Regions from separate parts of the Exiguobacterium sp. s36 genome, predicted to be linked through region 1. Evidence: riboswitches for the same ligand, from Rfam matches in the RefSeq annotation. Region 1 holds a riboswitch; the other holds the start of a gene.

Region 1 (11,668 bases):
GCGACGTCTGTTGATACGATGTGCGTAAATCCATGTCATCCCCTCCACAACAAGCCCCCTGTCCGTAGACAGGAGGCTCTCAAGTTAGTCGCGCATGCGGACGATTAATTTGCCGCGCACTTTGCGTGTTTGTAGCTGTTCCAAACCATCTTTTAATCGTTCGAACGGCAAGACGTCCGTGACGAGGTCGTTCAATTCATCCGCCTCGAGCAGCTTCATCATCTCTTCGGCCATATAGGACAAGTTACGGATGGCCCGCTCGTTCTCACTCGCATGGGCCGCACCGAGGGCGACTTCATGAATCGAAGGCGACAGCGTGAACCCTTTCATGTTCGACATGTCAGGTGGACCGGCGATATAAGCGAGCTGTCCGCTGAATGCGAGTCGATCCAAATCGGCCGTCGCCACGTCGCGTCCGACCGTGTTCAAAATCAAGTCGACACCGCGACCGTCTGTCAGTTCCATGATTTTCTCCGTCACATCCTCGACGTTGTAGTCGATGGCGACATCGGCACCGAGCGATGTGACCCAGTCAAAGTTTTCCGGCGATGCGGTTGTGAACACTTTGAGCCCAAGTTTTTTGGCAAGTTGAATCGCGTAACCACCGACTCCGCCCGCTCCGGCGTGGACGAGAATCGTCTCTTTGTCGCGTGTGTTCAACTTCTGCATAATGGCCTCATACGCTGTCATGCCGGCACAGAGGATGGCCGCAGCGGCCTCGTCGCTCACTTCCGGCGGGACGACGGCGCAAGCACGCGCATCGACGACCGCATACTCGGCGAAGCCGCCGTTGTTTCCAAGACTCGTGTGGACGGCGACACGTGAACCGGTAATGATATTGGCGATGCTCGAACCGACTTCGACGACTTCCCCGACCAGGTCGACGCCGAGAATGTGTGGATAGGACCAGTTCGGGTTACCGTTCGTGCCGACTTTATAGTCGACCGGGTTCAAGGCGACCGCTTCGACTTTGATGAGCAGTTCGCCCGCATCTGGTGTCGGTCGCTCCACCTCACCGATGTGCAGATGTTCTAATCCAGGTTGATCAAGTAGCCAAGCCTTCATGCTCAATACGCTCCTTCCGAATACGTCAGTTCATAGGAATGCGAGTAGATTTCGACGAGGTTGCCGAACGGGTCTTCACAATACACCATCCGGTACGGTTTATCGCCCGGGTAATATTCCCGGATTGGCATCCGTTGTTTTCCGCCATGGGCGACGATTTTCTCAACGAGCCCTTCGATGTCCGGGTCTTGAACACAATAGTGGAAAATACCCGTCTTCCAAAACTCGAAATTATTCTCCGGCTTCTCATTGTTTGGGAACTCGAACAGCTCGATGCCAATCTTATCACCCGTCGACATGTGGGCGATTCTGAAGCTGCCCCAGCCCGGTCCGAATACGTCCGTGCACATGACACCGATCGGCGAGTCGTCCTCGACGACGTCCGATGGTTGCATGATGGTGTACCAGCCCATCACGTCCTCATAAAATTTGACTGCTTCTGCCACACTCGGGACCGATAGTCCGATATGTGAGAATGTACGTGGATATGTCACTGTCATCCGCTCCTTTTTGTTTGCTCAATTTGATGGATAACGATACGATACCTTCATCGAAGCAATAAAAAAAGTACGCACATTCAAGTAACTACCCGAAAGCGAGGCGAATTGAACATGACGACCCCGTTCCCCGTCAATAAGGCGCTCGACATCATCGGCGGTAAATGGCGGCCTCAAGTGTACTGTACGCTCGAGAACGGCCCGCGCCGCTTTTCTGAGATTCAACGCGCCATCCCTGACGTCAGCCGCAAGGTGTTGACCGATCAACTGCGCGAGCTCGAACAGCTCGGTATGGTCCGCCGCATCGACTATTCGACCGAGAAACAGCTTCACGTCGAATACTCGCTCACCGAGGACGCACTCAGCCTGCAACCAGCCATGAAGGCGCTCTGCTCTTGGGGCGAGACACATGACGAATAAACCCGCGCCGAATCCGGCGCGGGTTTTGTCATGCGGCGAATAGACTGATGAGGTTTCCATCCGGGTCGATGACGATGGCGTAACGTTGTCCCCAAAACGCATCCCACGGTTCGCGATGTGAGGCATAGCCGTGCCCGACAATCGCTTCATAGCACGCATCCAGTTCATCCCGACTGTCGCACAAGAAGGCGAGTTCGATCCGGTGCCCCGTCGCCGGTTTCCATTCCCCATACACCGATTCGGCCACTTCGACCGTATCGAAGGCGAGCCGGACACCGCCGTCATCGACCTCGACGTGCGCTTCCCCATCCATCGCATCCGAGATCGACAGGCCGAGCAAACGGTAAAAATCGAGCGCCCGTTTCATGTCTTCGACGACGATGCCAATCATATCTAGCTTGATTCCCATGTGATCACCTCATTTTCCAAGTTGGTGGTGCTATGATGAGTGTAGCACTACATCCTGCTCGTGAAACGAGGAAATTCAAATGACCCATCAATTCGCTGTCCTGACCCAGCCACAGGCGGAAACAATCGCCTACACATGGCACTACGAAGGCGATTATGCGTTTTACAATATGGCGGCCGACAAAGACGATTTAGCCGAATTTTTAGACGTCGAACAGCGCGGACAGTCGGTGTTCGCCATCACGTCTGACGGTGCACTCGTCGGGTTCGTGAGCGTCGCGCAAACGGATGCTGAAACGGTCGATATCGGTCTCGGCATGAAGCCCGATTTGACCGGGAACGGGAGCGGACGAGCGTTCGTCACATCGATTCTCGACTTCGTCAAAGCGACTTACTCATCGCATCGCATCACCTTGTCCGTCGCCGCCTTCAACGTGCGGGCGATCCGTGTCTATGAGACGTGCGGGTTCAAGCAGACCGGTTCGTTTCAACAACCGACGAACGGGAGCACGTTCGATTTTATTCAGATGGAACGTCAAGAAAGTCCTCAGAACCAACCGTTCTGAGGACTTTTCCTATGTGAGCTGTTTCTTTTGGATGTATGACAAGCCGAGCGCCGCAATCAAAATTGTGCCTTTGACGATGTCTTGGGCGTAATACGGCACGTCCCACATCGTCAGTCCGTTCAACAAAATCCCAATCAAGACGGCACCAATCAACGTGCCGACGACGTTCGGTCGTCCGGTCCCGAAGACGGCGTAACCGATATAAGCGGCCGCGACGGCGTCCATGAGGAGCGGTGCTCCGGCCGATACTTGTCCGGTACCGATGCGCGACGCCAAGATGATGCCGCCGATGGCTGCGAACAGACCACTCAACACATACGCGTACAGCTTGATGCGCGTGACGGCGATGCCGGAGCGGCGGGCCGCCTCGACGTTCGAGCCGACGTAATAAAATTCGCGTCCTGTCTTCGAATACGTCAAAAATAGATGCGCCCCGGCGAAGAAGAGAATCATCAAGATGGCGACGAACGGGACAGGTCCGATTGAACCTTGGCCGATGAAGAGGAACGACGGGATAAAACGTCCCGGTGCCGTCCCTCCTTCAATCGGCATGTTGTCGTAGATTGAAAAACCTTTCGTATACGTCAATTGGACCCCGTTGATGACGTACATGATGGCGAGCGTCGCGAGCAAATCCGGTAACCGGAACTTGATTGTCACGAGCGCGTTCAACAGCCCGACGAGCACACCGAGCGCAATCGGGACGAGCAGGGCGACGAGCAGTTCTTGACTATGTAACACGAGGCTCGATGCCGCCCCGATTGTTGCGAGGCTCGCCGTCGAGCCGACCGATAAGTCGAATCCGCCGACGATGAGCGAGAATGTCACCCCGAGGGCGAGCAGGGAGACGATCGATACGGATTTGATGATGTCGCTAAAGTTCGCGTACGTCAAAAACTGGTCGTTCGTCACACCGAAGACGGCGATGAGTGCGAGAATCGCGAACAGCGTTCCGTATTGACCGATGCCACTGAAACGTTTCGTGCGTTGTTTGATGACGAGTTGGGCCATGTTAGACGCCTCCTTTCTGTTGCCAACGGCCGCGGTCGAGCCAGAGCGTCCGGTTGGCGACCAATTCTAATTCATGCGGTTCGCTCGATGTGAAGATGACGGTCTTCCCGTCTTTGGCAAGGCGGGTGACGAGTTCATAAATGTCCCGTTTCGCCGTCACGTCGACACCTTTCGTTGGTTCGTCGAGCAGATAGACGTCCCGGTCCTCGAGGAGCCATTTGCTGAGGACGATTTTTTGTTGATTCCCGCCGCTCAATTCTCGGACCGGTTGCCCGACCTGGTCGTATTTCACTCGCAGCGAGGCCAATACGCGTGTGATCGCGTTCGCCTTCCCTTCAATCGCGAGGACGTTTCGTTCAATCGAATCGTCGAGGAAAAGCCCCTGTTTCCGGCGTTCTTCTGGTACGAGGGCAAATCCGGACCGGACCGCCTGACGCGGTTCACGAATCTTGAGCGGTTTCCCGTCCAACGTCACTTGTTGTTCGACACCGGAGAGACCGAATAGCGCCTCGATCAACTCCGTCTTCCCGCTCCCGGTGACGCCGCCAATGCCGACGACTTCGCCTTTATATGCCGTGAACGACAACTCGGTTCCGAACGTCGGTAACGTGAGGTCGGCTTGAATCCGTATCTCGGTTTCCGGAACGGCTTTCTCTAACGCTTCTGCCATGTCGGATCCGCTCAAATACGTATGTATATCCCGTTCTGACAATGCCTGAAATGGCCCTTCGTAAGCGATGCGCCCATCCCGGAGGAACGTCGTCGTCGTGGTGACGCGCGACAGTTCATCTGACCGGTGAGTGATGAGAAGAATGCCGACGCCTTCTTCTGCGAGCGATTGCAATAACGTAAGCAGTGCTGCCGCGTCATCTGTCGACAGTGCGGCCGTCGGTTCGTCGAGCAAGAGGTAAGCCGCATCACTCGCGAGCGCCCGGGCAATCAAGACACGTTGTTTGACACTGAGCGGGAAACGCCCGACCGGTTCGGTCACGTCAATCTGTAATCCGACGCGTTCCAAATAGACAGCTGCTCGCTGTTTTAGTTCGCGAGGACGAATCCGTTCGACCGCCTGCCACGGCACGACGTTCTCATAGATCGGTAAATCGAGATAGAGAGCGTCATCGACTTCTTGCGACACCGTGATGACCCCGCGGCGAATCGCCTCGGCCGGTGTGAGTGTGACCGCCGTCTCGTCGAGCTCGACCGTCCCAGACGTCGGGATGATGGCGCCACTCAACAGCTTGACGAGCGTGCTTTTTCCGGCCCCGTTCAACCCGAGCAAGCCATGAATCTCGCCACGGCGGAGCGTAAAACTGACATCGTCGAGCACCGTCACGTCGCCATAACGTTTCGTGACACGTTCGAGCCGTAACATCAGTCCGTCCCCTTCATCCAGTCCGACCAGGCCGCGTCTGATGCGCCCCAGTTCGGGACGTATTGGCCGAGGTCGTCCATCGTCACTTTCTCGTCCGGCAAGACGTCACGGTCGACGAGATATGGGTCGACCGAATGAATCGACGGCGTCTTTTCACCCGCTAATTTTTGATACGCGTAACGGACTTGGATGCGTCCGATTTCAGCCGGGTCGGTCGCCGCCGTCACTTTCCACGGGCTGCCGTCCTCTTGCATGAGTTGCAGGTCTTCGTCACTCAAATCGATGCCATAGACTGCGATTTCATCACGTCCGGCCTGTTTGATGGCACGGCTCGCTCCTTTGGCGAACTCGTCCCACATCGCGAATACGGCATCAATCTCGCCTTCCGGATACTTCTTCAAAATCGCTTCCATCTGGCTCTGTGTATCGAGCGCCGTATTATTCGTCGCCGAACCGAACTTGGCGACTTCCGTAATGCCTGGGTAGCGTTTCAAGAACGCATCATAAATCGTGTGGCGTCGTTCCATCGGTGTGAAGCCGCCGACCCAAATCGTGACGATGGTGCCTTCACCGTCCAAATCTTCGGCGAGTGCCTTGAGCGAACGCCAGGCGAGCGAATAGTCGTCCTGGTCGATGACCGTCACGCCTTCGTTCGTCAAATCGTTGTCGAACGCGACTACTTTGATGCCTTTGTCGAGTGCACGTTGGACCGGTTCTTTCAACGCATCGGCGCGGCCATGGTCAATCAAGATGACATCGACGCCTTGCGTCGTCGCCGTGTCGACGTAGCTCGCCATCTTCGACAGATCGTTGTCGGCGTTGTACACTTTCACGTTGCCGCCGAACGATTCGACCTGTTCCGTCACCCCATTGATATACTGCGACGAGAACGTGCCAATCGACATCTGCATGATGAGGGCGACATCGATATCTTTCGGCAACGTCCCGTTCGATACCGAGACGGGTTTCGTCTCTGCCGTCTTCTCGGCCGGCTTCGATGGGGCCGCTTGCTCGTTCGTGCAACCGACGAGCGCCAAGACGAATGTGAATAACAAAATCAATAGTTTTTTAGACATGAATCGTTCCCCCTACATGATGTGTGATGGCGGCCTCTGTCGGTTCGAACACACCCGCCTCGGTGATGAGTCCGGTGATGAGGTCCGGTGTGGTGACGTCGAACGCCGGATTGAAGACGGTGATGCCGACGGGTGCCGTCGGTTGACCGCCGATATGTGTCACTTCTGACGGGTTCCGCTCCTCGATTTCAATCGTGTCATCCGCCGTCAAATCGAACGTCGAATGCGGCGCCGCGACGTAGAACGGAATGCCGTAATGTTTGGCAAGGACGGCGAGCTGCAACGTCCCGATTTTATTGGCGACGTGACCCGTCCGTGTGATACGGTCGGCTCCAACGATGATGGCGTCGACTCGTTTTGACTGAATCGTCCAAGCCGCCATATTGTCTGTGATGAGCGTCACGTCGATATCGGCCCGGTCGAGTTCCCAGACAGTGAGGCGTGCCCCTTGCAGGAGCGGCCGCGTCTCACAGGCGAAGACGTTGAAAGATACGCCCTGTTCTTTTCCGACGTAAAACGGCGCGAGCGCCGTGCCGTATCGCGATGTCGCGATGGCACCGGCGTTGCAAATCGTCAACACGTTCCCTCCGGCCGGCAACACCGTCAGTGCATGCTCGCCGATGGCCCGATACGTATCGACGTCCCGGTCGTACAAAGCGATGGCGCGCCGTTTGATTTCCTCGGCAATCGCCTCAAAGTCGTCCCCGACATTTAAATCAAGGAGCGATTCAATCACGTTTTGCAAATTGACCGCTGTCGGCCGGGTCGCAATCAAGCGGCGTCCGACGAGGTCGAGCCGACGCGTGAAGTCCGGGTCATCGACTAACCGTCCCGCCTCTTTGGCGAGAACGAACGCCCCGAAGTAAGCGATGGCCGGTGCGCCGCGGACTTGGAGCGTCTCGATGGCATGTTCGGCCTGTTCAAGCGTCTCGATTGTCACGTAACGCTCTTCGTGCGGCAACAACGTCTGATCCAATACGATGAGTTCGTCCGTTTGCGAATTAAAGCGGATGTTTTGGACCGTCATACGCGCACCCCCGACAAAAGCGTCACCAAGTCGTCAATCGATTCGACGCTGTGGCGTTCTTTGATGAGCGCCGTCCCGAGGGCAAGCGCGTCACGTTTTCGTTCGAGCCGCGTCGCTTCCGGCAACGTCTCGAGATCGGCGACACCGGCGAGTCCGACGGCACGGCGAATGAGTTCGCAACCGGCGTAGCCGATCGTGTCGCTGAAGATCGTCCGCAACAACTCGTCGACAAAACCGTCCGTGTTGAACGGTTCGACGGCGCGCTCAAAGTTGGCCCGGAACGTCTTCTCAAACGTCTCCCACACCGTCAAGACGTCTGTGAAACGTTCGAAGCGTTTGAACGGGTCATAGAACGTCGACAGCGTCAAATGGGCGATGATTTGGCCCAGGTCGAAGCCGAACGGTCCGTAAAATGCGAACTCTGGATCGATGATTTTCGTCTCTTGTTGGGTCGCGAAGATGCTGCCTGTATGTAGGTCACCGTGCAGAAGCGCCTCATGTTTCGTGACAAATCCGACTTTCAGTTTCGTCACCTCGACCTTGAGCGCCTGGTCTTGCCAGAGGCGTTCGACATCTTCTCGAAGCGCCGCCTCGATGTTGTTCGACTCCGCGTCTTTGAACGGGTCGGTGAAGATGAGCTTCTCGGTGATGTCACACAGTTCCGGGTTGTAATAGTCACGTTCAATCCGCTTCTTCGCGATCGGGCCGGCCGCATAATCCGACGTCGCGAACAGCGTCTCGCCTAAAAATTCACCGACATGACGCGCGAGTTCCGGATAGCTCTCCCCTTTCAAATAACCGATGCGGACAATCTCATAATCAGACAGATCTTCTAAAATCGTGTAGGCGAGCGTCCGGTCGCTACCGAGGACGTCCGGGACGAAACGCGGCGCCACGTTCGCAAACTCACGGAGTGCCAACTGTTCAATCCATGCCCGTTCGAGTGTAAGCGGCCAGCTCTCGCCGACAACTTTGGCGTATGGGAGCGCCTGTTTGACGATTAGGCGCTGTTCGCCTTGGCGAATCCGAAACACGAGATTCAAATTGCCGTCCCCGATTTCCTCACACTCGGCGATTCCGTCTTGCAAGTATCCTAATTGACGGACGTGCTCGACGACAGACTGTTCTGTAAATGGTTGATATGACATGATGTTTTCCCCTTCCTGTACGTTGCCCACAAAAAAAGCCCCTTTCTCCGCGAGAAAGAGGCACAGCCAAAATGGTTGTTCCTCTCATCTGTCAGACATTCGTCTGGTGGATGTAGCACCGTGCCTAATGGTCGGTTGCTGCGGCGTCATCGGGCCAATTCCCTCTGCCAACTCGCGATAAGAGTGGTTTATTCGATTCGGTGAACTTATGTGATGAATATTACGGACTCGACGTCACAATTGTCAACGTCCTTTTCTCCGTGCCACTCGTCTTTTTTTTGTGCATATATGGAAACAACTTCCCAAAATATTTTTTTTGGAAAAAAAGGAATTGACGACGTGACGAATCTGTGTAAAAATTCAATTAAATTTCACAACTTCAAATCACATTCTTATCAAGAGCAGACGGAGGGACGAGCCCGATGATGTCGCAGCAACCGACCAGAGATGGCACGGTGCTAATTCTTGCAGCGAAAGCTGAGAGATAAGAGTTCATTTTTTATGATGACCTCTTGCCTCGGCATGGGGTCATTTTTTGTTTGCCTGGAAGGAGGAACCATATGAGTATCACTGCCACATATGAAATCAAACGGACGGATGCGGTCGCAAGCATTGCCGACAAAATCGCCCTCGAGCTGACCGTCGGCACATGGACCGAGCTGCGTCATTTAGAGCAAGAGCAGTTACAGGCGTACCGGGGTGAGGTCGTATCGACCACCCATACGGAGACGACGAGCCGGTTCACGATCCGCTATCCGTTACATAATGTCAGCCCTGACTTTTCATCCATCTTGACGACGACGTTCGGGAAACTATCCCTCGACGATTCGATTCGGTTAACCGATTTGACGTTGCCCGAAACGCTCGCCCCTCATTTCAAAGGCGCCAAGTTCGGCGTCGACGGGATTCGCGAGTTGCTCGGTGTCCATGACCGTCCGCTCGTCATGAGCATCTTCAAAGGCGTCATCGGGCGTGACCTCGCGTTTCTCGAGCAGCAACTCCGCGATCAGTTCGCCGGCGGCATCGATATCGTCAAAGACGACGAGATTTTATACGACAATCCGCTCACGCCGTCGCTCGAACGGGCCCGGATCGGAGCGGCCGTCATTCAAGCGCACTTTGAGGCGACCGGGAAGCGTGTCCTCTACGCCATCACGCTGAGCGGCCCTGTGTTCGGTCTTCGCGACCAGGCGCTCCGGCTGATCGAGGCCGGTGCGACGGCGCTCCTATTCAACGTCTATACGTACGGTCTTGACGCACTGCGCGAACTTGCGAACGACCCAGACATCCGTGTGCCGATTTTGGCCCACCCGGCCTTTGCCGGCGCCTTGACCGGGTCCATCAGTCATTCGCTCTTACTCGGTAAACTCCCACGTCTCGCCGGGGCCGATTTGACGCTCTTCCCGTCTCCGTACGGTTCGCTCGCGACACCACGGGACGAGGCGTTCGCGATTCGTGACTTGAGCGCCGAACCGCATTGGTCGAAACCAATTTTACCGGTCCCGTCAGCTGGGATTCATCCGGGGCTTGTCGCCGATATCATTCGTGATTTCGGGACAGATGTCGTCATCAACGCCGGCGGTGGCATTCATGGTCACCCGGACGGTGCAGCCGCCGGGGCCCGTGCTTTCCGCCAAGCCATCACTCACGTCCTCGGTCACACCGAAGGACAGACGGACGAACTCGATACCGCGTTAAAGGCGTGGGCGTCGCGATGACGATCCATATCCTGTGCGACTTCGACGGGACGATCACGGCGGAAGACAATATCATCGCCTTGATGAAAGCGTTCGCCCCGCCGGCTTGGGTCGAGTTGAAAGATGCGGTCCTCGAACAACGGATTTCAATCCGCTCCGGCGTCGGTCAACTGTTTCAACTATTGCCGAGCGCGGCTGCCCGGGCTTACCGTGATTATTTGTTGGAGCGGATCACGCTCCGCCAAGGGTTCCCGGCATTTTTAGAACAAGTTCGGGCCCACGGCTGGAAGTTTGACGTCGTCAGCGGCGGGATGGACTTTTTCGTCCATCCAATTTTAGCAGGCCACGTCGACCCCGAGCATATCTACTGCAACGTCGCCGACTTCTCTGCTGAGACGGTAACCGTCACGTGGTCGCACGCTTGCGACGAACAGTGCACGAACGATTGCGGCTGTTGCAAGCCGACGCTCGCTCGCCGCATCGTCAATCCCGCCGACCGCTTAATCGTCATCGGCGACTCGGTGACCGACTTCGAGGTCGCGAAGCGTGCCGACTTCGTCTACGCCCGAGGTCAACTCATCACGCTCTGCGAAGACGCAGGCATCCGTTACGCCCCGTTCGAGACGTTTGACGACATCACCCATCACTTGAAGGAGGTGGCCGTATGAGCCTTACGGCACGTTGGCTTGAACTGGCCGAGATTAAAGACGAACTCGCCGCCCGCGACTGGTTCCCCGGAACGAGTGGGAATTTGGCGATTCGCGTCTCTGACGACCCGCTCGAATTTCTCGTCACGGCGAGTGGACGCGATAAACGGAAACGAACGCCAGACGACTTTGTTCATGTCGATGCGGGCGGACGCTTAATCGGCGAACAGACAGGAAAACCATCCGCCGAGACGCTGCTACATGTCGAAGTGTTCAATCGGACGGATGCGACGTGTTCGCTCCATGTCCATACGGTCGACAATAATGTCATCTCCGAGCTCCATGCCGCCACCGGCGAAGTCGTCTTCACCGGTCAAGAAATCATCAAAGCGCTCGGCTTCTGGGACGAGGATGCGGTCGTCCGCGTACCGATTATCGAGAACCATGCGGACATTCCGACTCTTGCGGCCGCTTTCGCCCCTCACATTCACGCAAACGCCGGTGCCGTCCTCATTCGCAATCACGGCATCACCGTCTGGGGCGAGACCCCGGCCGCGGCCAAACGCTATTTAGAGGCTTACGAGTTCTTGTTCAGCTATACATTAAAACTACGCGCCCTAGGCGTCCATTCATAAGGAGGAACCAACCATGGCAACTGTCTATTTCCAACAAACCGAAGAGCGTTACGTCGATCAAACTGAAGTGAGCGCCTTTTTAGAGTCTCGCGGGAT
Region 2 (11,668 bases), 630 kb from region 1:
AAAATCACAGCGGTGAACGAATCACTCGCCGATTCACCAGAACTCGTCAACGAAGCACCGTTCGAAGGCGCTTGGATGATCGAAGTCGAGTTGAACGACGCGTCAGACGTCGACAAGCTCATGTCAGCCGAAGAATACGAAGCGATGATTCAAGGCTAAACAAAACCCGGTTTCTCTTTACGAGAAGCCGGGTTTTTTTGATTAATCGAAGTCGAGACGGTAATGATCAGGCTCGATGAGCGACGTCCGGTTGAACAAACGATAGAACAGAATCCCGAGTGTGATTGGGATGAGCCCGAATAAGACGACGACGAGCATGACGTTCCAGAGCGCGAATCCTCCCGGCATCAAATGCAAGGCGTTGACCGGACCGATTAGACCCGAGACGCCGAATCCGGCACTGATTGGTGTGCCTTCAATCCGAAGGATACCTGCGAGCGCTCCAAGGATGGCCGCATTGGCGAGTACCGGCAACATCATAATCGGACGACGGACGAAGTTCGCCATTTGAATCTTCGGTGAGCCGAGGAAGTGGGCGATCGACGTTCCGGTCGCGTTCATCTGCCAGCCAGCGATGGCGAGACCGAAGCCGGCAGCGACGACGCCAAGGTTGGCGGCCCCGGCAGCGACACCAGACAGGCTGATGGCTGTGGCAATCCCGACCGTCGAGATTGGCGATACGATGATGAGCGAGAACGCCATCGCGATTAACATGCCCATCACGATCGGTTGCAGTTCAGTCATCGTCATGATGATCGTTCCGACGTACGTCGTAATCTGTGAGATGTAGGTGAGTAGGAACGCGCCGATGCCTCCCGCGACGACGATGATCGTCATCGGCAAAACGAGCACCGTGTATGTCTTCAGGCGTGGCGACAACTGCATGACGAGGAACGTCGCGAGAGCGGCCGTCACACCGGCCGTGATGACGTCACCGATTCCGGCCATGAGGAACGCGCCTTCCTCGATGCGGATGGCGCCACTCCCGACCTGGGTCGCGATGCCGATCGTCCCGGCCTCGAGCGCAGATCGTCCGAACTGCATGGCAACGGCGACACCGATGATGACCGGTAAGAGGCGCATCGCAATCGTCGTCGCATCTAAGATGAACTGCAAGGACGGAAAATACGGCAAGATGGCTTTCGTTAATTCACCGAGCAAAGCGCTCGGGATGAGGGCGATGAGAATGGCAAGACTGAGGCCGTTCAAGACGTTCATTAAAAATTGTTTTCCGGTAAGCTTCTCTTCCGTCATTGGGGATTCACCTGTCCTTTTCTACTGGTTTGCTGTTATGTACAAAAGCGATAAAGTTAATGACCATACTATGCCTCTTTCTGCCGAGCGTCAACAAGAAATGTTGAAATGTTCAGAATTTTCCATTTGAGCACAACTTTTGAACCGACTGGGCCGGATTCATATACTTAGAAGAGAGGTGAGCAACATGATGACAGACGGATTCTTATATATATACGCCCCGATGTGCGGTACATGCGCCGTGGCCGAGCGGATGCTCTCGGTCGTCGAGGCGGTCGACCCAGAATTGAAGATTGAAAAATGCGATGCCAACTTTATTCCGAACGAGCTCGAGGCATATCAGGTTATGAGTGTCCCGGCGCTATTGAAGCTGGAGAATGGCCAAGTTCGCGATCGTTTGTACGCGTTTCAAAACGTCCAGCACGTCCTATCTTTCGTTAAATGAGATAGGATGATTAGAATAATCTGAAAATTTTAAATAATCAGTTGACACAGAAAGTTCACGAATGATATATTCATTACAACATCTTACTTGAACACAACATAGGACGAGATTTTCCCGTCATCAAGACGTTTTCGAACAACCGCTGCATGAGCTTACGCGATTTCAGGTGGACCTTCCCTTCGATTGTCCCCCAAAAAAATCAAGCGTCGGGGCACCGGTCGCGTAATTGCATGGTCCGTTCGAAGACCGAGTGATGGTTGGGTAAAAATCCCCCATATAAGGATGAATGCTCTGATCGGGCAAAAGAGGTTCATCTATGGGTTGTCCTTCAGTGACTCAAGGTGCTACGTTCTGTGTCATCCTCGGATGGCACCTTTTTTATTTTTTCGCATAAAATAGTTTGACATGAAAATAATATGTCGCTATGATAAGGCTAATCGAATACGCAACCACTCTTATCAAGAGAGGCTGAGGGACTGGCCCTATGACGCCCAGCAACCGCGGAGCAATCCGAAATGGTGCTAATTCCAGCAAGGTGTATACCTTGGAAGATGAGAGCAATCGTTGTCCGTACGATAAAGTACGCACGTTTGCTCAAACGTGCGTACTTTTTTTGTTGTCAGGAGGGAAATGGATTGATTCAATTACGCAATGTGGCCAAATGGTTCGACACGAAAAACGGTCGGGTCCAGGCGGTCGATGATGTGTCGCTTACGATCGAAAGCGGCGAAATTTTTGGAATAATCGGATATTCAGGGGCGGGGAAGTCGACGCTCATCCGCTTGCTCAACCGACTCGAGGCACCGTCAAGTGGTGAAATCGTGGTCGCCGGCAGCGAGCTGACGAAACTCACACCAAAGGAACTACGCGGGGTACGTAAAAACGTCTCGATGGTGTTCCAACACTTCAACTTGTTATGGTCGCGCACAGTCGCTGAGAACATCAGCTTCCCGCTCGAACTCATCGGGGTACCGGCGAGCGAGCGCAAACGCCGCGTCCAAGAACTCGTCGAGCTCGTCGGCCTCGCCGGACGAGAAGACAGCTATCCGTCACAACTATCAGGCGGCCAAAAGCAGCGAGTCGGGATCGCCCGTGCGCTCGCTACGAATCCAGAAGTGCTCCTCTGCGATGAAGCGACGAGCGCACTCGACCCGAAGACGACGGATTCGATTCTCGAACTGCTCGTCAGCATCAACAAGAAACTTGGTTTGACGATCGTCCTCATCACCCATGAGATGCACGTCATCCAAAAGATTTGTCACCGTGTCGCCGTCATGGAGGCCGGAAAGGTCGTCGAGACCGGACAAGTCGCCGACGTGTTTCAACACCCGGAACAGCCGATTACGAAAGAGTTCGTCAAGCAGATCGGCGCGGTCGAAGACATGTCGCTCACGTTCGAACATTTGAAAACTCGTTATCCGAGCGGTCAAATCGTCAAGCTCAAATTCTTGAACGAGACGGCCGAACAACCGATTCTGTCGGAAGTATTGAAGCAGCATGACATCGGCTTCAACATCATCGGCGGGAAGGTGACGCAGTCACAGGTCGGTGCCCTCGGGACATTATTCATCCAATTGATCGGAGAGCCGGCTGAAGTCGAGCGGGCCATCGCCTCAATCCGATCACAGGCAGTGGAAGTGGAGGTAGAAAGCGATGTTTCCTAATGTAGATTGGCAAGTCATGTTAGAACAGACGTGGGAGACGCTCTATATGACGCTCGTCGCCGGAGCCGCGACGTTCGTCATCGGTCTCGCCCTCGGGATGCTTTTATATGTCACAAATGAGCCGCTCATGATGAAGAACCGTCCGATTTACACGGTCATCAGCGCGGTGGTCAACATCTTCCGGTCAATCCCGTTCATCATTTTGATTATCTTGCTCATCCCGTTCACGTTACTCGTCGTCGGGACGATGCTCGGGTCAACGGCAGCACTGCCGGCACTGATCATCGGTGCGGCCCCGTTCTATGCGCGGATGGTCGAGCTCGCGCTTCGCGAAGTCGACCGCGGTGTCATCGAGGCGGCCGAATCAATGGGAGCAACAAAATGGCAGATTGTCTATAAAGTATTGTTCCCAGAAGCATTGCCGGCCATCGTGTCAGGCATCACGGTCACGATCGTCGCGATCGTCGGTTACACGGCGATGGCAGGGGTCGTCGGCGGCGGGGGACTCGGGAACTTGGCTTTCCTCGAAGGGTTCCAGCGCTCACAAAGTGACGTCACGTTCGTCGCGACCGTCTTAATCTTGGTCATCGTCTTCGTCATCCAGTTCATCGGCGATCGACTCGTATCTGTAATCGATAAGCGTTCCGCTTAATCAAATAGAAAATTTGGAGGGGTTTTATAATGAAATCATGGAAAACAGTACTCGGTTTAACGGCAGCTTCAGCACTCACGATTCTCGCGGCTTGTGGCGGTGGGGATTCAGAATCAGGTTCAGGCGATGACAAGACACTTGTCGTCGGCGCATCGAATGTCCCGCACGCTGAGATTTTAGAGCACGTGCAAGATGAGTATGAAGAGAAGGGCTATACGCTCGAAATCAAGAAGTTCCAAGACTACGTCCTTCCGAACAAGACACTCGCAGACGGTGAATTGGACGCGAACTACTTCCAACATGAGCCGTACCTCGAGTCGCAAATGGCTGAAAACAAAGACTACAAATTCGCTTCAGCCGGTGGCGTCCACATCGAGCCAATTGGTGTGTACTCAAAAGACTACGCCTCACTCGATGAGCTTCCAGACGGCGCTGAAGTTATCATGAGCTCGTCGGTCGCTGACCACGGACGAATCCTCACGATGCTCCAATCGGAAGGCTTGCTCACGCTCGCGGAAGGCAAAACAGTAGACGCGACGGTGTCAGACATCGTCGACAACCCGAAAAACTTGAAATTCAAGACAGACGTCGAAGCGGCACTTCTCCCGCAAGCGTTCAACAACGGTGAAGGGGACGCGGTCCTCATCAACACGAACTACGCGATCGATGCCGGCCTCAACCCGCTCGAAGACGCGATCGCTCTCGAAGGCGAAGATTCACCTTACGTCAACTTGATCGTCACACGTGAAGGCGACGAAGATGACGAGCGCGTCAAGGCTCTCCTCGAAGTCCTCACGTCAGAAGAGACACAACAGTGGATCTTGGATGAGTACAAAGGTGCGGTCGTACCGGTCAAACAATAATTTTAGCAAGGCCCGGGCTATCCCGGGCCTTTTTTATTTGGAGTAGTTTTGGTTCACCAATAGAAGTACACTACATATATGTAGGAAAAGGGGGGATCCGGATGAACATACGACACATTCATCCGCTGACGCTGGGTGTCTTGTTTGGCACATTTTTTGCCCGGCTGTCGACATTTTTTGTCATGCCGTTTTTTGCGATTTATCTCGCGACGCTCGGCTTCTCGGCGAGCGTGATCGGGACGGTGTTCGCCATCTCGGCGCTATCGGGGTTGTTCATGAGCTTTTTCGGGGGGACGCTGTCCGATCGCTATGGGCGCAAACAGTTGATGCTGATCGGCATCGTCTTGAACGCCTTGACGTTCAGCGGTTTCGCACTCGTGACAGAGTTATATTGGTTTTATATGTTCTCGGTACTTATGGGCGTGTCACGGTCGTTCCTCGAACCGGCGTCCCGCGCCCTCATCAGTGATACGACGCAGCCGGACCAGCGCGTCATCGTCTATAACGTCCGTTACTTTTTAATCAACATTGCGGCGGCAATCGGACCATTGCTCGCGGTCGTCTTGTCGCTCACGGGTGCGAAGAGCGCCTTCTTCGTTGTGACGGGCGTCTACGTGCTATACGGACTCGTCATCTCGACGCTGTTCCGGAAGTATCCGTTCGAGGAAGGCGACGGTGTCAAAGTCCGGCCGCGCTTGACGGAGACGTTCCGTGTGTTACAACAAGATAAGACGTTCCGCTTCGTTATCATCGGGATGATTTTTGCCATCATCGGCTATAGTCAGTTCAATGCGACGTTGCCGCAGTTCATCGCTTTCCATGACGGCTTCAGTGACGGCTCGCGCTTGTTCGCCTATCTGTTGACGGTCAATGCGATTACCGTGCTCGTTGTACAGTATCCGATTATGCGGTTCGGGATTCGCGTGTCGCCGATTAAGTCGCTCTTTTTCGGAGTCGGCACGCTATCGACCGGACTCCTGCTCATCGGTTTCGCGACCGAGACGTGGATCTTATTCGTCGCGATGGTCATCTTCACGGTTGGCGAGGTGCTCATGTTCACGATGACGGACGTGTTGACGGACGAATTGGCACCGGCCCATCTGCGCGGGACGTATTTCGGAGCGATGGGATTGACGGCGCTCGGTCAGACGATCGGTCCCGTCATCGGTGGACTCTTGCTCGATGGGTTTGACAATGCAGCGTTTCCAGTGTTTGGAAGCTTGGCCGTTTTAACGGCGTGTGGATCTTTCTTTTTCGCCGGCGCCTTGAAAGAACGGAAAGCAAGTTTAGCCTTAATCGAGGAAAAAGTTGGATAAAGTCTTGATTTCCCGATATTCTCATTCTCAACATTTATGTTTTATTGAGAATGAATAATAAGGTGAGTCGCTTGAAATAAAAAATTGCCTAGATTAAGATTAGAATATATCTAATCTACGCCAAAAATGGCGAGAAAACGGAAGGGGTATCCGAATGTCTAACGTACCACACATGAAAATTGATGACCTCCGCGTCTCAATCGAAGGAAAAGAGATCGTCAAAGGTCTGAATCTTGAAATTAAAGGTGGCGAAATTCACGCCATCATGGGTCCTAACGGGACGGGTAAATCTACACTCGCATCGGCACTTATGGGTCATCCATTGTATGAAGTCACAGGCGGAAGCGTTGATTTGAACGGCGAAGACGTACTCGACATGGAAGTCGACGAGCGCGCACAAGCCGGAATGTTCCTCGCAATGCAGTATCCTGCTGAAATCAGTGGTGTCACGAATGCCGATTTCTTGCGTTCAGCAATCAACTCGCGCCGTGAAGAAGGTCAAGAAATCTCGCTCATGAAGTTCATCCGTGAACTCGATGCGAAGATGGATGTCCTTGAAATCCCTTCAGAAATGGCACACCGCTATTTGAATGAAGGCTTCTCAGGCGGAGAGAAAAAACGTAACGAAATCCTTCAGATGATGATGATCAAACCGAACATCGCCATCCTCGATGAGATTGACTCAGGTCTTGACATCGATGCGCTCAAAGTCGTCGCCAAAGGCGTCAACGAAATGCGCTCAGAAGAGTTCGGTTGCTTGATTATCACGCACTACCAACGTCTCCTCAACTATATCGAGCCAGACTTTGTTCACATCATGATGGACGGGAAAATCGTCATGTCAGGTGGCAAAGAGCTTGCACAACGACTCGAAGCTGAAGGTTACGACTGGGTGAAGCAAGATCTTGGAATGACAGTAGACACAGAAGCGTAAGGAGGCTGTACGATGACCGTACAATTTGAATTGGATGCACAAGCAGTAGCGGCACGTGCAGAGGCGCTCGGTGGACCAGCATTTATGGTCAACCGTCGCAAAGAAGCAGCAGAACTTGCGCCGACTCTCGCCTTGCCAAAAGTTGAAAAAATCAAGATTGATAAATGGGACTTCGTCTCTGGAGACGTCGAACTCACGAAGCACGACGGCTTGACGCCTGAAATCGAAGCACTTCTTGGAGACCATCGCACAAACGTGCTCGTTGAACGCAACGGTCATGTCGTCTACAACGAACTTGCAACGCCAGAAGGTGTCCTCTTCATGGGCATCAACGAAGCAATGGAACAACATCCAGAGCTCGTCGAGAAGTACTTCATGACGGAAGGTGTCCGCGTGGACGAAGAACGTTTGTCTGCGTTGAACGCTGCCCTCATGAACGGCGGTGCGTTCTTATACGTACCGAAGAACGTACAATTAAAAGACCCGCTTCAAGCCATCTTCACGATGGAACAAGCGAACGGTGCGCTCTATCACCACACGATCATCGTCGCAGACGAAGGCAGTGAATTGACGTACGTCGAGAGCTTCCTCTCGAACACGTACGAGCCGCACACGGTCAACGCCGTGACAGAAGTGTTCGCTGCCGCGAACGCGAAAGTCGTCTTCGGTGGTGTCGATCAGCTTGCTGAGTCGGCCCTCTCGTTCATGAACCGCCGCGGTGTCGTCTATGAGAACGCACGCCTCGAATGGGCGCTCGGACACATGAACGACGGCAACTCGGTCGTCGAGACGAAAACGCACCTCGTCGGAGACAACACGTTCTCAGACACGAAAGCCGTCACGATCGGTCGTGGCGCACAGAAACAAAACTTCAACATCCGGACGGACCATTTCGGGAAGTCTTCAGAAGGGTTCATCTTGATTCACGGTGTCCAAAAAGATTCGGCCACGGCCATCTTCAGCGGGACATCGATGATTCACCATGGCGCTTCGAAATCGAACGGCGTTCAAACGGAACGTGTCCTCATGTTGTCTGAAAAGGCACGTGGCGACGCGAACCCGATTCTCCTCATCGATGAGGACGACGTCATGGCAGGTCACGCCGCTTCGGTCGGACGCGTCGACGACGTGCAACTCTACTACTTGATGAGCCGCGGTCTGTCACGCAAAGAAGCCGAACGGTTGATCATTCACGGATTCTTGAACCCGGTCGTCGAGCAACTCGCGATCGAGTCGGTCAAAGACCGTCTCCGTGAAGTCATCGAAGGGAAAGTACGTTAAGATGATCGATGCCTCGATTCGTAAACAGTTCCCGATTTTAGATCAGGAAATCAACGGTCATCCGCTCGTCTATCTCGACAGTGCGGCGAGCTCCCAAAAGCCGCTCGCTGTCATCGAGGCGATCGAGGATTACTATCGCCGCATCCACTCGAACGTGCACCGGGGCGTCCATACGCTCGGGACGCACGCGACGGATGCGTATGAAGGGGCGCGGGAGCGCGTCCGTTCATTCATCAACGCCGCCGTCCCAGAAGAAATCATCTTCACACGCGGGACGACGACGGCGATTAACCTCGTCGCGTCAAGCTACGGGGATGCCAACGTCGGCGCGGGGGACGAAATCGTCCTCACACCGATGGAGCACCACGCCAACTTGATTCCGTGGCAACAGCTCGCCAAGCGTAAAGGGGCCACGCTCCGTTACGTCGAATTGACGCCGGACGGTCGGGTCACGCTCGACGCGGTCCGTGCCGTCTTGTCGGACCGGACGAAAATCGTCGCCATGAGTCACGTCTCGAACGTGCTCGGCACGATTAACCCGATCGCCGACGTGGCGAAGCTCGCCCATGAAAAAGGTGCGGTCATGGTCGTCGATGCGGCGCAAAGCGCACCGCACCGGAAACTTGACGTGCAAGCACTCGATTGCGACTTCCTCGCCTTCTCAGGCCATAAGATGCTCGGTCCGACCGGAATCGGCGTCTTATACGGGAAGAAGCAGTTGCTCAAACACATGGAACCGGTCGAATTCGGTGGCGAGATGATTGATTATGTCGACTTGTATGAGTCGACGTGGAAAGACATCCCGTACCGGTTCGAAGCGGGGACGCCGATTATCGCTGGCGCCGTCGGTTTGGCAGCAGCCATCGACTTTTTAGAAGACCTCGGTCTTGAGAACGTCGAGGCCCACGAACGGGCGCTCGCGACGTACGCCATCGAACAGATGCGTACGATTGAAGGCATTGAGATTTACGGGCCTGAGGAACGCGTTGGACTCGTCACGTTCAACTTAGGTGACGTGCACGCACACGACCTTGCGACCGTATTGGATATGCAAGGCATCGCGGTCCGGGCCGGCCACCACTGTGCCCAGCCGCTCATGCGCCTCCTGAAGCAATCATCGACAGCCCGAGCGAGCTTCTACTTGTACAATACGAAAGAAGAAGTCGACCGCTTCATCGAAGGGCTACGTCAAACGAAGGAGTATTTCAATTATGAGTTTTAACAATCTCGACATGTTGTACCGACAGGTCATCATGGATCATTATAAAAACCCAAGAAACCGTGGCGTCATCGAAGATGGCGTGACGGTCGACTTGAACAACCCGACGTGCGGGGATTCACTCCGACTCCAACTCCAAGTCGAGGACGGAATCGTGAAAGATGCCAAGTTCGAAGGTGAAGGCTGTTCGATCAGTCTCGCCTCGGCATCGATGATGACTCAAATCGTGAAGGGCAAGTCTGTGGACGAGGCTCTCCAATTGGCGAACATCTTCTCGGAGATGGTCCAAGGGAAAGACTACGATACAGACACGTTCGACCTAGGCGACATCGAAGCGTTGTCTGGCGTCTCAAAGTTCCCGGCTCGCATCAAGTGTGCCACGCTTGCGTGGAAAGCGCTTGAAAAGGGAGTCGACGAGGAAGCGTAAGCAGAAGGAGGAGACCGATATGGCGAAAAACATGCCTGACATTGGCGATTATAAATATGGCTTCCATGACCGAGACATCTCGATTTTCCGTTCAGGCCGCGGCTTGACGAATGAAATCGTAGAGACGATCTCGCGCATGAAAGAAGAACCGGCATGGATGCTCGAGTTCCGTTTGAAATCACTTGAGCAGTTCCGCAAAATGCCGATGCCGACATGGGGCGGCGATCTCACGGCACTCGATTTCGATGAGATCACATACTATGTCAAACCGTCTGAAAAGACAGAGCACTCATGGGACGAGGTTCCAGAAGAAATCAAACGTACGTTTGATAAGCTCGGAATCCCGGAAGCGGAGCAAAAATACTTGGCAGGCGTTTCGGCTCAGTATGAGTCTGAAGTCGTTTATCACAGCATGCAAGAAGACTTCGAAGCGAAAGGTGTCATCTTCAAAGATACAGACACTGCTTTGAAAGAAGATGAAGCCATCTTCCGTGAGTACTTCGGAAAATTGATTCCGCCGACAGATAACAAGTTCGCGGCACTCAACTCGGCTGTTTGGTCAGGTGGCTCGTTCATCTACGTACCAAAAGGCGTGAAGCTCGAGCAACCGCTCCAAGCTTACTTCCGCATCAACTCGGAGAACATGGGTCAGTTCGAGCGGACGCTCATCATCGTCGACGAGGGCGCTTCTGTCCATTACGTCGAAGGATGTACAGCACCGGTCTACACGACGAACTCACTCCACTCAGCGGTCGTTGAGATTTTCGTCAACAAAGACGCATACTGCCGCTATACGACAATTCAGAACTGGGCGAACAACGTCTACAACTTGGTCACGAAGCGTGCCGTTTGTGAAGCGGGTGGATCGATGGAGTGGATCGATGGTAACATCGGTTCGAAACTCACGATGAAATACCCGGCCGTCATCTTGAAAGGTGAAGGCTCACGCGGTATGACGCTCTCAATCGCTCTCGGCGGTAAAGGGCAGCACCAAGACGCGGGCGCGAAAATGATTCACCTCGCACCGAACACGTCGTCGTCAATCGTCTCGAAGTCGATCTCGAAACAAGGCGGAAAAGTCTCGTATCGCGGTATCGTCCACTTCGGTCGTAAAGCGAAAGGCGCACGTTCGAACATCGAATGTGACACGCTCATCATGGATAATCAGTCGACGTCGGACACGATCCCGTACAACGAGATCTTGAACGACCAAGTCTCACTCGAGCACGAAGCGAAAGTCTCAAAAGTGTCAGAAGAGCAACTCTTCTACCTCATGAGCCGCGGAATCTCGGAAGAAGAAGCGACGGAAATGATCGTCATGGGCTTCATCGAGCCGTTCACGAAAGAATTGCCAATGGAATATGCCGTCGAAATGAACCGTCTCATCAAGTTTGAGATGGAAGGATCGATCGGATAATCCTGTATATATAGAGAAGGACGGTTGACATGAACTCATGTCGACCGTCTTTTTTGTCGATTATGTCTGTAAACAGGGAATAGGGAATGGAATTAGATGACGCGTGTCTATAGATGCGAGAGGAGACAATCACATGCTGTTCTTGGTAACGGGATATTTCGACGCTGACAAAATGAACGAGAAGTCCGACCTAGAA

Evidence for each region. A riboswitch is a leader RNA that binds a small molecule or an ion and turns the genes downstream of it on or off. The one in region 1 is predicted to bind S-adenosylmethionine.
Region 2: another riboswitch for S-adenosylmethionine. It lies ahead of KNP95_RS02225 (methionine ABC transporter ATP-binding protein); the one in region 1 lies ahead of KNP95_RS05345 (2,3-diketo-5-methylthiopentyl-1-phosphate enolase).

What each region holds. Positions count from the first base shown of each region.
Region 1 is NZ_JACSLW010000001.1:1,058,084-1,069,751, forward strand. Features, by position in the region: gene KNP95_RS05290 (threonine aldolase family protein) at 1-34, opposite strand, end outside; gene KNP95_RS05295 (zinc-binding dehydrogenase) at 85-1,065, opposite strand; gene KNP95_RS05300 (lactoylglutathione lyase family protein) at 1,068-1,559, opposite strand; gene KNP95_RS05305 (winged helix-turn-helix transcriptional regulator) at 1,677-1,982, shown strand; gene KNP95_RS05310 (VOC family protein) at 2,011-2,391, opposite strand; gene KNP95_RS05315 (GNAT family N-acetyltransferase) at 2,471-2,956, shown strand; gene KNP95_RS05320 (ABC transporter permease) at 2,966-3,967, opposite strand; gene KNP95_RS05325 (sugar ABC transporter ATP-binding protein) at 3,969-5,342, opposite strand; gene KNP95_RS05330 (sugar ABC transporter substrate-binding protein) at 5,342-6,418, opposite strand; gene mtnA (S-methyl-5-thioribose-1-phosphate isomerase) at 6,411-7,445, opposite strand; gene mtnK (S-methyl-5-thioribose kinase) at 7,442-8,593, opposite strand; SAM riboswitch class I at 8,675-8,777, opposite strand; SAM riboswitch class I at 8,983-9,084, shown strand; gene KNP95_RS05345 (2,3-diketo-5-methylthiopentyl-1-phosphate enolase) at 9,154-10,311, shown strand; gene KNP95_RS05350 (2-hydroxy-3-keto-5-methylthiopentenyl-1-phosphate phosphatase) at 10,308-10,958, shown strand; gene KNP95_RS05355 (methylthioribulose 1-phosphate dehydratase) at 10,955-11,572, shown strand; gene KNP95_RS05360 (1,2-dihydroxy-3-keto-5-methylthiopentene dioxygenase) at 11,586-11,668, shown strand, end outside.
Region 2 is NZ_JACSLW010000001.1:430,988-442,655, reverse strand. Features, by position in the region: gene gcvH (glycine cleavage system protein GcvH) at 1-159, shown strand, start outside; gene KNP95_RS02235 (PTS sugar transporter subunit IIC) at 202-1,254, opposite strand; gene KNP95_RS02230 (thioredoxin family protein) at 1,442-1,699, shown strand; SAM riboswitch class I at 2,152-2,257, shown strand; gene KNP95_RS02225 (methionine ABC transporter ATP-binding protein) at 2,335-3,363, shown strand; gene KNP95_RS02220 (methionine ABC transporter permease) at 3,353-4,015, shown strand; gene KNP95_RS02215 (MetQ/NlpA family ABC transporter substrate-binding protein) at 4,045-4,878, shown strand; gene KNP95_RS02210 (MDR family MFS transporter) at 4,980-6,194, shown strand; gene sufC (Fe-S cluster assembly ATPase SufC) at 6,367-7,128, shown strand; gene sufD (Fe-S cluster assembly protein SufD) at 7,141-8,409, shown strand; gene KNP95_RS02195 (cysteine desulfurase) at 8,411-9,631, shown strand; gene sufU (Fe-S cluster assembly sulfur transfer protein SufU) at 9,621-10,055, shown strand; gene sufB (Fe-S cluster assembly protein SufB) at 10,075-11,472, shown strand; gene KNP95_RS02180 (YciI family protein) at 11,606-11,668, shown strand, end outside.